One region of the Paenibacillus sp. FSL H3-0310 genome, then DNA from elsewhere that is predicted to be linked to it. Evidence: riboswitches for the same ligand, from Rfam matches in the RefSeq annotation. Region 1 holds a riboswitch; each other region holds the start of a gene.
The links. A riboswitch is a leader RNA that binds a small molecule or an ion and turns the genes downstream of it on or off. The one in region 1 is predicted to bind cobalamin.
Positions count from the first base shown of each region.

Region 1 (3,366 bases):
ATGACGCACGATAGCCAGCGCCTTGGCATGAACTTCCATATCCTCGCCATGGTGTTTACCGTACATAGCTTTCATACATTCCGCCATACCGATGAAGCCAAGAGACAGACTGCCATGCTTCAGCAGATCGCCTACAGTGTCATCAGGTGCAAGATGTTCGCCGCCTTCCCAGACGCCTTCTCGCATCATGAAATCGGAAGCTTTAGCTTTTTGTGCGGTTTGGATGTGGAAGCGATGAAGAAGTCCTTCCAGCGCAATATCCATGTAATGATTTAGATCTTCATAGAAGCCAGCTTCGTCTGCGACGGTACGTCTGCCTGTTACTGTGCCGTGTGCCAGACCTAGCCGAACCAGATTCAGTGTATTAAAGGAAAGGTTGCCCTTCCCAGAGCAATGATTACGCCCAAAACGGTCACCGAGCACTCGGGTTCGGCAGCCCATTGTAGCGAACTCCGTATCAGGATCACTTGGATCATAATACTGCAAGTTGAGCGGAGCGTCCAGATTAGCGAAGTTTGGATATAGTCTGCGCGCAGAACATTCAGCCGCTTTTAGGAACAGTTCATAGTTAGGATCGCCTTGCTGTTGATTGATTCCTTGCTTGCATTTGAAGATTTGAATCGGGAACACTGGTGTTTCTCCGCTGCCAAGTCCGTTCATAGTTGCGGTTAGCAGAGAACTGATCACAAGCTGACCTTCTGGTGAAGTACAAGTACCGTAGTTGATGCTGGTAAACGGTATTTGTCCACCGGATCGGCTGGACATGGTATTCAGATTATGTACCATACTTTCAGCCGCTTGCAGAGTTTCGATTTCGGTTTCCTTTAGTGCAAAACGGAACGCTCTTGGATATAACTCCGCCAGATCGGTCCGGCTCATCGTAATCTCGCCCAAAGATTCATCAGCTTGTCCTTCTTCAAAATAATTCAGACCCTTGCGGAACAGCTTGGCGAAGGATTTGGTTACATAAGGTGCCAGATCATAGTCGAGTTTATTGGCGGATACACCACCATATTGAGCATTTTGCTGGGATTGGAAAATAATCGCTACCAGAGACATAGCTGTCATTATTGAGTTCGGAGGACGAACGCTGCCGTTGCCGGTATTGAAACCTTCACGGAGAAGTTTATCAAACGGGATAAAAATACAGTTCGTCGTTCCAATCGCGTATTGATCCAGATCATGCACATAGACGACATTGTCATCAATAGCCTGCACTAGCTGTGGCGGCATCGTAAAATTGCGGGCGTACCATTTTGAATATTCACTGCCGAACTTGCTCATTTTACCGGAGAAACTCTCTCCATTCAAATTGGCATTCTCGCGCAATAGGTCCATATCCCGACTGTCGATAATATCCCGGCCTAAATCAATGAGCTCTTCTAAAAGAACTTCCCGTGCATTTTCTACTCCATTAAATTGTCTCTCCAACAACGTCATTGTACAGCTCTCCTCTCAGTATAAAAGAAAAACATCTATCATCAAATCCATATATCCATAAGAAGTTGGACTGCTATAGCAGTCGTATATTTGTTCAGATTACATAAAAAAAGCATCCCCTACCCGAGGATGGCAGAAAATGCCCGATGCGTTATGTAAATATCCACACGGATATTTGCAGAGGTCTCTACGTAGATGACCGCATGCGGACACCATCCCTGTTCCTCGCAGGCATCAATAGTTGGTGTCGTCGAAACAGGTAGGTCTCCTGGCTTCCGTGGGATCTCTCGGCGCCTTCCCAAGGGTGTTCCTAACCCTCAGTGGCATTTGCCGGGAGATGTGGATTCTCAAGCTTCCCAGAAGCTTAAGAAGGCCATCCGGTTACAGTGGCGGGACCGCAGCGGATTCTCACCGCGCTTCCCTATTAAGCTCTAAATCCGGTTAAGGATCAAAGCGCCTGTCTCCACTATATTTTGTTGTCGTTAGATAAAAATAACCCAAGATGTTGTGTTTGTAAACAGTTTTTTAGAAAACCCGCGCGGGGAGCGGGTTCTTTAAAAGTACTCCACAAATGATCCACAGGCTGTCCATAAGTAATCCACAATTGATCCACAGGGAGATGCGAAATGATTCATAAATTGTCCGAAAAGATGCCACAAAGAGTCCATAAATATAGTGCAGATGACCCTAGAATTTGCTCATGAGAAAATACCCTTAGCCCAAAGTCATATTTTGGAGTAATCAGAAGAAATAGAAGAGATAAGGGAGGATAATCTTGCTTAGTTTGTGACAGAGCGGTGGAATTGTTACAATGGAAGGAGACAGCTACTATAAAATTTCGAGGAGGTATTCTCATGCCTATTGCTGAAGTTACAGTTATTCCAATTGGAACAGGCAGTACCAGTCTTAGCAGCTATGTTGCGGATATGCAGCGGGTGCTGAAGACAGTAGAAGGGATTACTTATGAACTTACGTCCATGGGGACGATCATCGAAGGGCCTCTGCAACGCATTTTTGCCGCGGTAGAAGCTTTGCATGAGTCTCCTTTTTCCGCAGGTGCAGAACGTGTCTCTACCTCACTTAAAATAGACGACCGCCGCGATAAACCCTCTACTAGCCGTGGAAAGTTAGAGTCTGTGGAGCGTAAGCTACAGGTGGATTAGCATTTTAGAAGGGCGGAAAACAGGGAGAAATAGGCTTGCGTTTCTGGCTGGAAGTTGTATAATATTTTTTGTTTGACAGAAGAACAGCGTTAAGCTGGTGTAGCTCAGGGGTAGAGCAACGCACTCGTAATGCGTAGGCCGGGGGTTCAATTCCCTTCACCAGCATATCTAAGAATGGCGCAATGGCGCGGTTTTCCGAGGTTTCGGGACCGCGTCATTTTTCATTAAATCCCCTGGCTTCTAACATTCTTCTAACCTTTAGTTAAGTAAAGTGGGGGTTTCAGTCGAAATCGCGACCTCTTTACGCGTTCCAAGAATGGAATCGCCGATACCCCGGAGCACCGCTTCCTGCAGATTGGGGAGAACATGTGAATAAGTATCCAGAGTGATATTTATTGATGAATGGTCCAATCTTTCCTGAAGTCGAATATGATGGACAGCCAATGCCGTTCCCTGTTCTTCTGGAGAAACGTATCAAGGAAGATAAGACATGGCGCGAAATCGCTAATGAAAACGGTATGACTAGTGGTCACTGTCGAGCAGACGGAAGGTGTGGCGCAAGCTGACAGCAATCAGAATGAAGAATGGTGGAGGAGGAGCATCATAAGCTGCTTTTCTCTTGCGGGGGCAGATCGGTTAGATGGTAATTACTATAAAAATAAAAAAAGACACCACAAGGTGTCTTAGTACAGATACTTTTCGCTCGAATTTCACGAGCTCGTCAGTGAACTGAGTTCATAAGCAAGACTGGCTACGGCTAACA
Region 1 is NZ_JBBODC010000002.1:519,753-523,118, reverse strand. It holds gene MHH63_RS21780 (anaerobic ribonucleoside triphosphate reductase) at 1-1,440, opposite strand, end outside; cobalamin riboswitch at 1,682-1,916, opposite strand; gene MHH63_RS21775 (MTH1187 family thiamine-binding protein) at 2,295-2,603, shown strand; tRNA gene MHH63_RS21770 (tRNA-Thr) at 2,697-2,768, shown strand; gene MHH63_RS21765 (hypothetical protein) at 2,999-3,169, shown strand.

Region 2 (3,366 bases), 330 kb from region 1:
CTTCGTCTGTGCTTCCACCATCGGTGAACCGAGGCTCATTTATGCTCTCGAACATCAGCTTATCGGATTTGTCCTTGAAGCGATCGGCAATTTGAGTCCAGGCTGCATTATAACGTGCCAGCGTTTCATCGTGTTTTTCTTCCATATGGCTTACCCATAGCCAGGAATCATGATGGACATTAATCATGACATAAAGCTTGGCGTCCAGTGCCCAGCCGACAACTTCTTCCACACGGTCGAGGTAGGCCTTTTCTAGGGTATAGTCTGGTGCCGCACCCATGTGAGTATCCCAGGTCACAGGAATCCGAATGCTTTTATAGCCTTGAGCGGCGATCTTTTTAATAAGATCTTGGGTCACACGTGGATTGCCCCAGGAGGTTTCATCCTCACCTGTAGCATCTAAAGTATTGCCAAGGTTCCATCCGGGCTGCATTTCGTCTACATAGGATTGGATCTTACTCTTTGGCGCTGCCTTAGCTTGTTGCTCGTCCTTAGTTGCAGCTGCGGCCATGGATGAGAACAGAGAGAGCAGAAGAGCGGTGACAAGTGTCAATGATAAGAAGGATTTCTGGATTCGCGTAGTCATTGAATTCTCCTTTGTGAGATAAATTTAGGATGCTTGGACCTGGCTTTGACGCTGTACTCGGTGGTTAGATGAACACAAACACCTCCAGTTTTATTTTGTAAACGCTTTCTGAATATACCCTAACATAGAATACACTTAGCGAGTACCTTACTAATTTGTGGTAAATTCATATAAGAATTAGTGATTTAAATTAATTTACCCCACAGTTGGATAAAGAAATTATTTAAATAACCCTACTCATAGAAATTGGTTATTCAATAGGATTATCTCTAGCTGCCCGTTATACAAAAAAGAAATATAACATGACAAAAGCATATATATTAGTTATGATGAAGCATGAAAATTTAAAATTAGAAATAGGTGCCAACTATGAATGTTGCGGAAGTACAATCATAGATTGGTTAAATGGAAAGCGGGTGTGAATCCCGCGCGGTCCCGCCGCTGTGAAAGAGGAGTCCTTGCAAAATGCCACTGGGAAACTGGGAAGGCAGCAAGGGTGATGATACTTGAGCCAGAATATCTGCCTTTTTCTGTTACACCATCAAACTCTACGATCGATAGAGAGGTGCTTGAATAGTGTTTGCCAGCTATTATTGTGGTTCACTATCTTAACCTCTTGACGTTTATGTTGAGTGGTTTTTTTGTGGTTATGAGAAAGTTTATTCTGTTTTTTATCATAGGTATGAAGGGAAGGGTTATGGAAAAATGAAGAAAAATAAGTTTTTAGCGTGGTTACTTATTGTAGCTGTATTTATTACGACATTCTCTACAAGTGTAATCCCGGCTCAAGCAGATGGAGCAAGCTCTACCCTTAAAGGGTATGTATCTGTATCCGTAGAGAAATTCACCTTAGGCCAAGGGTATATTAAGGAACCTATTAAAGTTCCGATTTATGAAGGCGATAATGGCGCATCTTTAATAACACGTGCGCTAGGTGATGGGAATTATAGATATTTAGGAAATATAGATAGTGGTTTTTATTTATCAGAAGTTAAAGATAGTGGCAGAAGCGAAGTCAATATTCCACAATATATTTTAGATATGATTTCAGCCGATGGGAATACAGTCGGCACTAAAGCAGACCCCGAGTGGTTAAGTCAGTTTGACTACACCTCCATGTCGGGTTGGATGTATGCAGTAAATAATGTGTTTCCTCCGTTTGGGATGACCGATTATAAGCCTCAAGACGGTGACATCATTCGAACTCAGTTCACCACTTATGGCTATGGTTCTGATCTTGGCGGCTGGGGGGAAATCCCAGTTCAACTTGCCAATAAGGATGCTTTAACTGCGGAAATCGCCGAGATTAACAGTGCCCCTAATAAAGAAACTATTTTGGACAGACCAGTAGTGCAATCGGCAGTTTATGAAGCCTATTCCGTGCTCGAAAACATGGCAAGCTCTCAAATAAGTGTAGATCATGCGCTTGTCGGTCTTAATAATGCATTAGACATAGAACCCCCTGTTATTACAGTAAGTGGCATACAAGATAAACAGGAAGTATCCAATAAAGAAATAAGCTTCAAAGTAGCTGTCACAGACAATGTATATAGTGACATTACTCCAGAAGTGAAGCTGAATGGAGTTACTTTATCACCTGCAAATGGGGAGTATAAAGCTACTCTGAATTCAGGCAGTAATGCAATTACTGTAACGGCTCTTGACGGAGCTGGAAACAAAACAAATGTAACTTATCAGGTTACTTACAAACTGGAAACTTCAGTTGCCGTCAAACAACAGTTAGATAAAAACCTTGCTTATATTTTAAATACTGTAAAGAATCCAACGTTTGGAACAGGCAGTGGAGAATGGTCAATCCTTTCTCTGGCCCGGGCGAACTATACAGTACCTAACGGTTATTACGATCTTTATTACAACAATGTAGCAACGAAAATAGCATCAATCATTAAAGAGGATGGAAAACTCGACGCCAATAAAAGCACAGAGAATTCCAGAGCAATATTAGGACTTACCTCTATCGGAAAAGATATCACAAATGTTGCGGGATATGATCTGAGAAAAGCACTCGCTGATTATCAATATATCCAAAAGCAAGGCAATAATGGTCCGATTTTTGCTCTGATCGCGTTAGATAGCCATAACTATGAGATCCCTGTAGTTGATGGAGTTACAGAACAGACCACAAGAGAAAAACTAGTTCAGTACATTTTAGATAAAGAGGTTAAAAAAGGTACAGCAGAAGCTGGTGGCTGGGCATTAGGCGTAACCAAAGCCGATGTCGATATGACTGCGATGGCGATGCAAGCTCTTGCACCTTATTATGCAACCCGTGATGATGTAAAAGCTGCCGTGGATCGGGCCATCCAATGGCTGTCCGATAACCAAAACAATCAAGGCGGATTTACAAGCTGGGGAAGCACTAGCAGCGAGAGTATCTCGCAGGTAATTGTAGCCTTAACTGGTGTAGGTGTAGATCCGCACACTGACGCTAGATTTGTTAAAAGTGGAAATTCGCTTATTGATGCATTACTTAGCTTTGCTGCACCTGAGGGTGGATTTAAGCATATCCTCACAGGCAAAGTAGACAATATGGCAACGGACCAAGGTACGTATGCACTTGTGTCCTATGATCGTCTGATCAATCATAGCAACCGTCTCTTTGATATGAATGATGTGCAATTAGAACAACCTACTGCTGTTGTAGCCAAACAACAATTAAATAAAAGCCTTGCCTATATTCTAAACACTGTAAAGACCCCGTCGTTTGGAACAGGAAGCGGAGAATGGTCGATCCTTTCTCTGGCACGGGCGAACTATAC
Region 2 is NZ_JBBODC010000002.1:186,337-189,702, reverse strand. It holds gene MHH63_RS20330 (cellulase family glycosylhydrolase) at 1-586, opposite strand, end outside; cobalamin riboswitch at 928-1,128, shown strand; gene MHH63_RS20325 (S-layer homology domain-containing protein) at 1,292-3,366, shown strand, end outside.
Region 2: linked by a shared signal. The riboswitch ahead of MHH63_RS20325 (S-layer homology domain-containing protein) and the one ahead of MHH63_RS21780 (anaerobic ribonucleoside triphosphate reductase) in region 1 are both predicted to bind cobalamin.

Region 3 (3,366 bases), on a different contig from region 1:
GAGGATAGTTACAGGACCCGTCAACATTCCTTTAACCGGAAGCTTCGTCAACGATTGTGCATAGACACTTTCTTTAACAGTCATAGGCTGTATAAATGCAACATCCGCGTAGATCACCGGTGGCTTAACGCAACGGGAGCCGTAGGATTGAACCCAGCCATTACTAGTAAACAAGTATCCGTCCAGCTTTTCTCCGAAAAACTCCACCATATCTGTACGCTCGAACTCACCGTGGACCAGAACATCCAGACCTAGCTTTTCTTGGAAGGTAATTGCATCCGCGATCTGCTCACGAACAAATCCATCATAACGCTCCTGATTCCAGACCCCTTTACGCCATTTCAATCTCGCCTGACGCACTTCTACTGTCTGCGGGAAGCTACCAATTGTAGTGGTTGGCAGAAGTGGAAGCTGCCATTTCTCTTGCTGCACCTTTAAGCGTTCAGCAAAAGGCAAACTGCGTTGGTCCGGCAAAGCTGCAAGTGCAAGCACTTGCTCCGCCACATCCTTACGGCCACGCTCAGGTAGTGCGCGGAATGCTGCAATAGCTTCACGACTAGCGGCCAGCGCTGCTTTAGAAGCTTCTCCTTTATCTGCGAGGGCTGCTCCGAGCAGACTAAGCTCTGCAAGCTTCTCATCGGCAAAAGCTAACGCATTCTTAACTGTCGCCTTCAGCTTCACCTCACCTTGAACGGTGACTGGGACATGCAGCAGACTGCAAGAAGGCTGAAGAATAAGACGATCAAGCGGCACATGAACACTGAGCTTTTCTACCAGTTGCAGCTTAGCGTCTAAATCGGAACGCCAGATGTTCCGTCCATCAATAATTCCGGCACCCAGCCATTTGTCCTTCGGCCAACCAAGACGTTCGATAGAAGCCAGATTCGCTCCACCATCGTGCACAAAGTCAAGACCCAAGCCTTGAACAGGCAACTCTAGCAGTGCCTCCAACGGTTCAGCAGCTTCAAAATACGTCTGTAAAATAATATTCAAGCCCGGCACGGAGCCGGCAATTTCTGTGTATATCGAGTTAAGCAGTGTTAATTCTTCTTTACTTATGCCTGTAACAATCGCTGGCTCATCGATTTGTACCCAGCTTACCCCTTCTTGCTTCAGTTCCTGTAGCAGTTGAACATAGACTGGAACAAAACGTGCAGCAATCTTGGCGATATCTGCCGCTGCGTAACCTTTGGACAGCTTAAGGAAGGTATACAGACCTAAAAGTACCGGTTTACCTTCAATCCCTGCCTGCAATTTAGCAAAACGATAAGCCGCTAGAGGTTTATTTTCAGTCAGGCGTGGTGTTTGTGTGCCGATCTCTGGAACGATATAGTGATAGTTCGTATTGAACCATTTGGTCATCTCACAGGCAGTAGCCTCAGTATTACCACGGGCCATTGCAAAATAAAGATCAAGCCCGATGTCGCCGCCATCATACGTGTACCGTGGAGGTACAATTCCAAACATAACAGCCGTATCCAACACATGGTCATAAAAAGTAAAATCATTCACCGGAATAAGCTCAATTCCTGCCTCTTGCTGGGTCTTCAAATGCTGCAGCTGAATTGCTGCCATTTCGGAGCGGAATTGCTCTTCATTTATTTTCCCCTGCCAGTAGGCTTCCAGTGTCTTTTTCCACTCGCGGTTCTTTCCGATTCTCGGATATCCAAGATTACTTACTTTTACTTTATTCGTCATCTCGATACACTCCCTCTTCCATCTCTTATTTCAAACTCCAAAGCTACTTGCTTTCCTATAAAAAAGAGCGCCCTTCCCTAAAAAAGTCAAAGGGAAAGACGCCCATGATATACCCATGGTTAACGTCTAACACCTCCCTATCTTCCGTAGGTGAAGCAGTGCTGTTGAAACAGGCAGGTCTCCTGGCTAGCGGCGTCAACATCTTGAGCAGTCTTCCCAGCAGAAGTAAATTGCCAGTGACCTCTGTTGCTCGAGATTCTTCCGTTACAGTGGCGGGACCGCATCGGCTTCGAACCGAATTTCCCTATTAAGCCTACCGAATTACTATTTTCCGGTCAGCACCTGTCTCCGATATCATTCATCATTTGAGTGTCTTAATCTGATGTCATCATACGTGAAAGCCCCAGCAATCTGCAATAGATTACTGGGGCTTCTGTTATATCGATTCCTTATAACGGACTTAGAAAAATACGAAATATACTACAGCAGCAAGAATTATACGGTATATAGCAAACGGTAAGAGCTTGATACGATTGATCAGTTTTAAGAAGAATCGCATCGATAACAGCGCAAATAGGAAGGCACTAATAAAGCCTGCGATAAAAAACGGCAATGCATCCATGGTGAAATATTGCCAGTTTTTCATCAGTGACAACAGACTGGCACCTGCCATGATGGGTACTGCCATAATAAACGTAAAATCAGCAGCGGCACGATGGCTCATCCCGAGGAGTACGCCACCAGAAATCGTCGAGCCCGAGCGTGAAAATCCAGGCCATAACGAAAAACACTGTACAAGACCTACACCAAGTGCCTGTTTGTATGTAATCTGATCTACACTCTCAGTTCTGACCTTCTTCGGCCCAAACAGATCGGCAATAATCATTAATACAGCCCCTATCACTAGACCAATTAACACCGTTGAGGTAGAGAATAAATGCTCATCAATATAATCATTAAACAGAACACCTAACACACCTGCAGGCACTAACCCTACCAGAACCTGAGTCAGCTTGAGGTGCCCGCTCTGCTCCAACTGCGGTAGCTCCTCTGTTACAGGATCCAACTGCTTACGGCTGAAACGCTTTAAGCCTAACAAATCAATGAACCGATTTCTAAAAATCACAACAACCGCTAATATTGAACCCAGTTGAATAACTACTTTGAAGGTATTTGCCGTATATTGTCCAAATAACTCCTGTGATTTCAGCCACATATCATCAACAATAATCATATGACCCGTGGAGGATACTGGAGCAAATTCGGTTAAACCTTCAACAAGCCCCAAAATAATGGCTTTAATAATCGTTAATAGCTCCATGTGTTTCCCTCCTTTTTAATAGTCATTTCTATTATCAGTCCTCTACCCGCTTAGCCCTCAGTGTTCATTCTCCGGCTGCGTTTGCGGAAGTACAGAAACCCAAGGATAACTAATCCGCCAGCAATTAGTACATAGACTACATTGGAGTACACATCCATGTACATGGCAATGTCTTCCCAGGATTCGCCCAATGCCGCGCCAATAAGCACAAGCAGCAAATTCCATCCCAATGTGCCAATCGTTGTGAAGATCATAAATACTCCAAATTTCATGCCCGACATTCCCGCCGGAATCGAAATCAGACTGCGGACCAGCGGAACCATCCGACAAAACAATACAGTCCAATA
Region 3 is NZ_JBBODC010000001.1:1,282,405-1,285,770, reverse strand. It holds gene metE (5-methyltetrahydropteroyltriglutamate--homocysteine S-methyltransferase) at 1-1,698, opposite strand, end outside; cobalamin riboswitch at 1,854-2,059, opposite strand; gene MHH63_RS05730 (undecaprenyl-diphosphate phosphatase) at 2,159-3,019, opposite strand; gene MHH63_RS05725 (DedA family protein) at 3,070-3,366, opposite strand, start outside.
Region 3: linked by a shared signal. The riboswitch ahead of metE (5-methyltetrahydropteroyltriglutamate--homocysteine S-methyltransferase) and the one ahead of MHH63_RS21780 (anaerobic ribonucleoside triphosphate reductase) in region 1 are both predicted to bind cobalamin.

Region 4 (3,366 bases), 500 kb from region 1:
GCTCAAAATGCTGTGAAGGATTATTTGCTAGAAAAGCTCCAGCTGGAGCATGATCCGGTGGCTTCTGTGGCGGAAATTCATGAAATTGTAGATAAGGCAGAAAAAGATCGCCGCAAAGGAACAGGAGTTGCTCCTAAGGCACTCTCCCTAATGCAGGATCTTGCTGCTTCAGCAGATAGATTCTTACTGAACCGCTTATCGCTTTCTGATATGACGCAGGAGGAGCTTCTGGAGGTAGTTTTTTTACGGTATGGTAATGTTGTCGATTGGCAGCCGCCACTGGATAGGATTAGCAAGCAGAAAGAGAATGCGCTGCGTGCCGCTTACCGCTGGTTTGGTGAAGAGAAGCCGAATGAGGAGATTTTTACAGGATTGTCTCCGCAGGAACTAGACGATGTGCAGCTACTGGGTCGTCGTTTGCTAAAAGAGGCGCGTGTTCTGGAACCCTTTGAACGGCTTCCGCTAGCCTTTTACTATACAACTCAGCGTGAAGGGGGTCCGCTGGATTACGATGCGCTTCTGGAGCTGTTAAAGCGTAAAGCCGGTTCCGACAAAGAAATCATCTATCGGTTTTTTGCTTGGTCGCAAGGCAATCCTTTATTTACGGTTTCGAATAAAAAGCTGCAACCGGGTTACCGTAAGGCGATTCTGAAGTATTTCCTGAGCAGTGATCGTGAAGCGTTCAAGAATCGGGAATTCCGAAAGAACTATGTCGCGGCAGCTCGGCCTGCTCTGCAAAATGTGTACAATGAAGCCCGCTCCCAACTGGCTTCCCCGCTGGCGCGCTGGATCAGCCGCAGCCGATTTCGACTCTTAATCTCCGGCTCCATTACGGGTATTCTGGTGATTATTGCAATTATCGTATTCAGTATGCTGCGTCCGGATGATACGAAGACGGCTCTGCCGGGGACAAGCCCTGAGCCGACCCCTGTTCAGAGTGCAGGCAATATGCTGCCTCCGGCTTCAGTATACTTGAAGGATCAGAGCGTCGAAGGAGATAAGGGGAGCAGCATATTGGTGTTCACCTTCGCAAGTGCAGATGACTGTGTGCAGTTTAAACCGACTGAGGTTAGTTTAATGTCTTCGTCTACAGAGATAGATAAAAGCTTTAAGGTCGCTGCTACAAATGGGACTTGTCCAGTGCCGTCAACGGATGGGACGGATGAGGGAAACGCTGCTGACGAGTCAGATGCCGCTGGCACTACTGGAGGAACAGCAGAAGGTGCAGACTCTACTAACGCTGTAGCTGATGCTTCTCCGTCCACTACGCCTTCCTCTGATACTGAGAACAGCACTGGGTTACCTTCCGCAACAGCTGTGACTGAAGGTGAACAACCTTCCTATCAGGTTGAGGTTACATTGGAGTCTGGAGCGACAATTCTAGAGAAAAGTATGATCAAAGCCGGAAGATTTACATTGATCGTAGATCCCGATCCTAATATTCCACCAGCTTCTGATTCAAGTGCTGAACCCTCCCCGACTGCAAGTCCGGATGGAACAGTCGAATAACAAGCTTTCTGAACAGCAATAACTACCGGAAGGTGGCGTATTGCTGTTCATTTTTTTGCTGCCCATACTAAGCTTTTCTATAGACATGCTATGTATTAATAGATATGATTATGGATGTCAAAATAAGATACTACATACTGGAAAAGGTGCAGACTCTATCAATCTAGTCGTCTGCTTAAAAGGGAAGTCCGGTGCAAGAGTCCGGCGCGGTCCCGCCACTGTATGTGCGGAGCGTTTCTTCTATAAGCCACTGCCCCGAAGGTAGGGTGGGAAGGTGAAGAACAGCGATGAAGCATTAGCCAGGAGACCTGCCTTTTTCGTGAGCGTTTCTATTCTTCGTGGGGTAAGAATGTGGAACATATACAGATGGACTGTTGGCAGGAAGCAAGCGCCGCAGCCTCAATTTGTAATCTTCCCTGACCGCCCTCCAAAGGGGCGGTCTTTATGTTATGCGTCTTATTCCCGGCAGTACCCATTCTTATACAGAAAGAGGTTAAACAATGAAGAAAATCATGTCTTCCAAGTTTGTAGCACTTGGGCTGGCCTTATTCATGGTCATTTCAATTCTAGGAACATCTCTTGCTCCGGCGGGACAAATATTTGCAGAAGCGGGCGCTGGCGCCGGTCTGGAGGCAACTGCCGCGGAGCGGATTAATGTTGCGGATGCGACTTATGCGGCTGCGGAATATCTCTTGAAAGGTGGCGTGCAATCGGATTGGCAAGCCATTGGATTAGCGCAAGCAGGGTACAAGCTGCCGGCTAGTTACCTTTCAGAGCTTGAGAAAAAAGTAAAGGATGCAGCTGGCGATTTCACCAATGTAACCGATTATGCTCGAATCGTGCTCGCAGTGAGAGCGATTGGTGCAGATCCTACTAGCTTTGCTGGTAACGGAACGACTCCTGGCTATAATCTGATTGAGAAAATCTATAATAATAGCAAGCTCAGTGAACAGACGCTTAATAATCCGGTATATGCTTTACTTGCGCTGGATTCTGGTAAATATAATATCCCAAGTGACGCGAAATGGACGGCGGATAAGCTCCTTACGGAGATTCTCTCCAAACAGAATCCGGATGGGGGCTTTGCACTAACCTCAGGTGCAAGTGAGCCTGATATGACAGCGATAACCTTGACGGCTCTGGCGGCACATAAAAATAATCCCGAAGCCTACTTAGCAGGGCTACAAGCCGTAGCTTGGTTATCTACAGCTCAAGATAGCCATGGGGGTTACGGTGACAGTGCTGAAAGTAGCGCACAAGCAATCCTTGGACTCACCTCCTTCGGAGTTGATCCTAGTGGATTAGAATACACCAAAAACAAAGTGGATCTAATGGAGAACCTGCTTAGCTATCGTCTAGCTGATGGTAGCTTCACCCATAGCCGTGGTGGAAGCAGTAATATTCTGGCGACAGAGCAAGGGCTTCAGGCGCTGGTTGCCTATAATTTGCTATATAAAGGAAGCAACAGTAAGCTATACGATTTTTCCAAATCCTCCATTCAGAGCTCACTCATCTACGCTCCAGTAACGATTGAGGGACCACAGGCCACGTTGGCACAAGGGTACGCCTATGCTGGCAACGCACTTGGAGCGTTAGAGAAGCTGGCGCTTCAAACGAACTTGCCGATCACAAATCCTTCGGGCAGTTATGTGACTGGCATCGGAAGTATTGCTGCTGGAAGCTTTGGTGGTTATGACGGATGGATGTATGTTGTATCACGTGACGGAAAATGGATTAATCCCGATGTAGGCATGAGTGATTTTGTACTTAAAGATTCAGATCAGGTACTGATTTATTATGCCGGAGATGACACTAAGCTTGTGGATTCCGTTACGCTTTCCAAAGCAAATCTTAAAG
Region 4 is NZ_JBBODC010000002.1:16,759-20,124, reverse strand. It holds gene MHH63_RS19655 (GAP1-N2 domain-containing protein) at 1-1,509, shown strand, start outside; cobalamin riboswitch at 1,637-1,839, shown strand; gene MHH63_RS19650 (DUF4430 domain-containing protein) at 2,010-3,366, shown strand, end outside.
Region 4: linked by a shared signal. The riboswitch ahead of MHH63_RS19650 (DUF4430 domain-containing protein) and the one ahead of MHH63_RS21780 (anaerobic ribonucleoside triphosphate reductase) in region 1 are both predicted to bind cobalamin.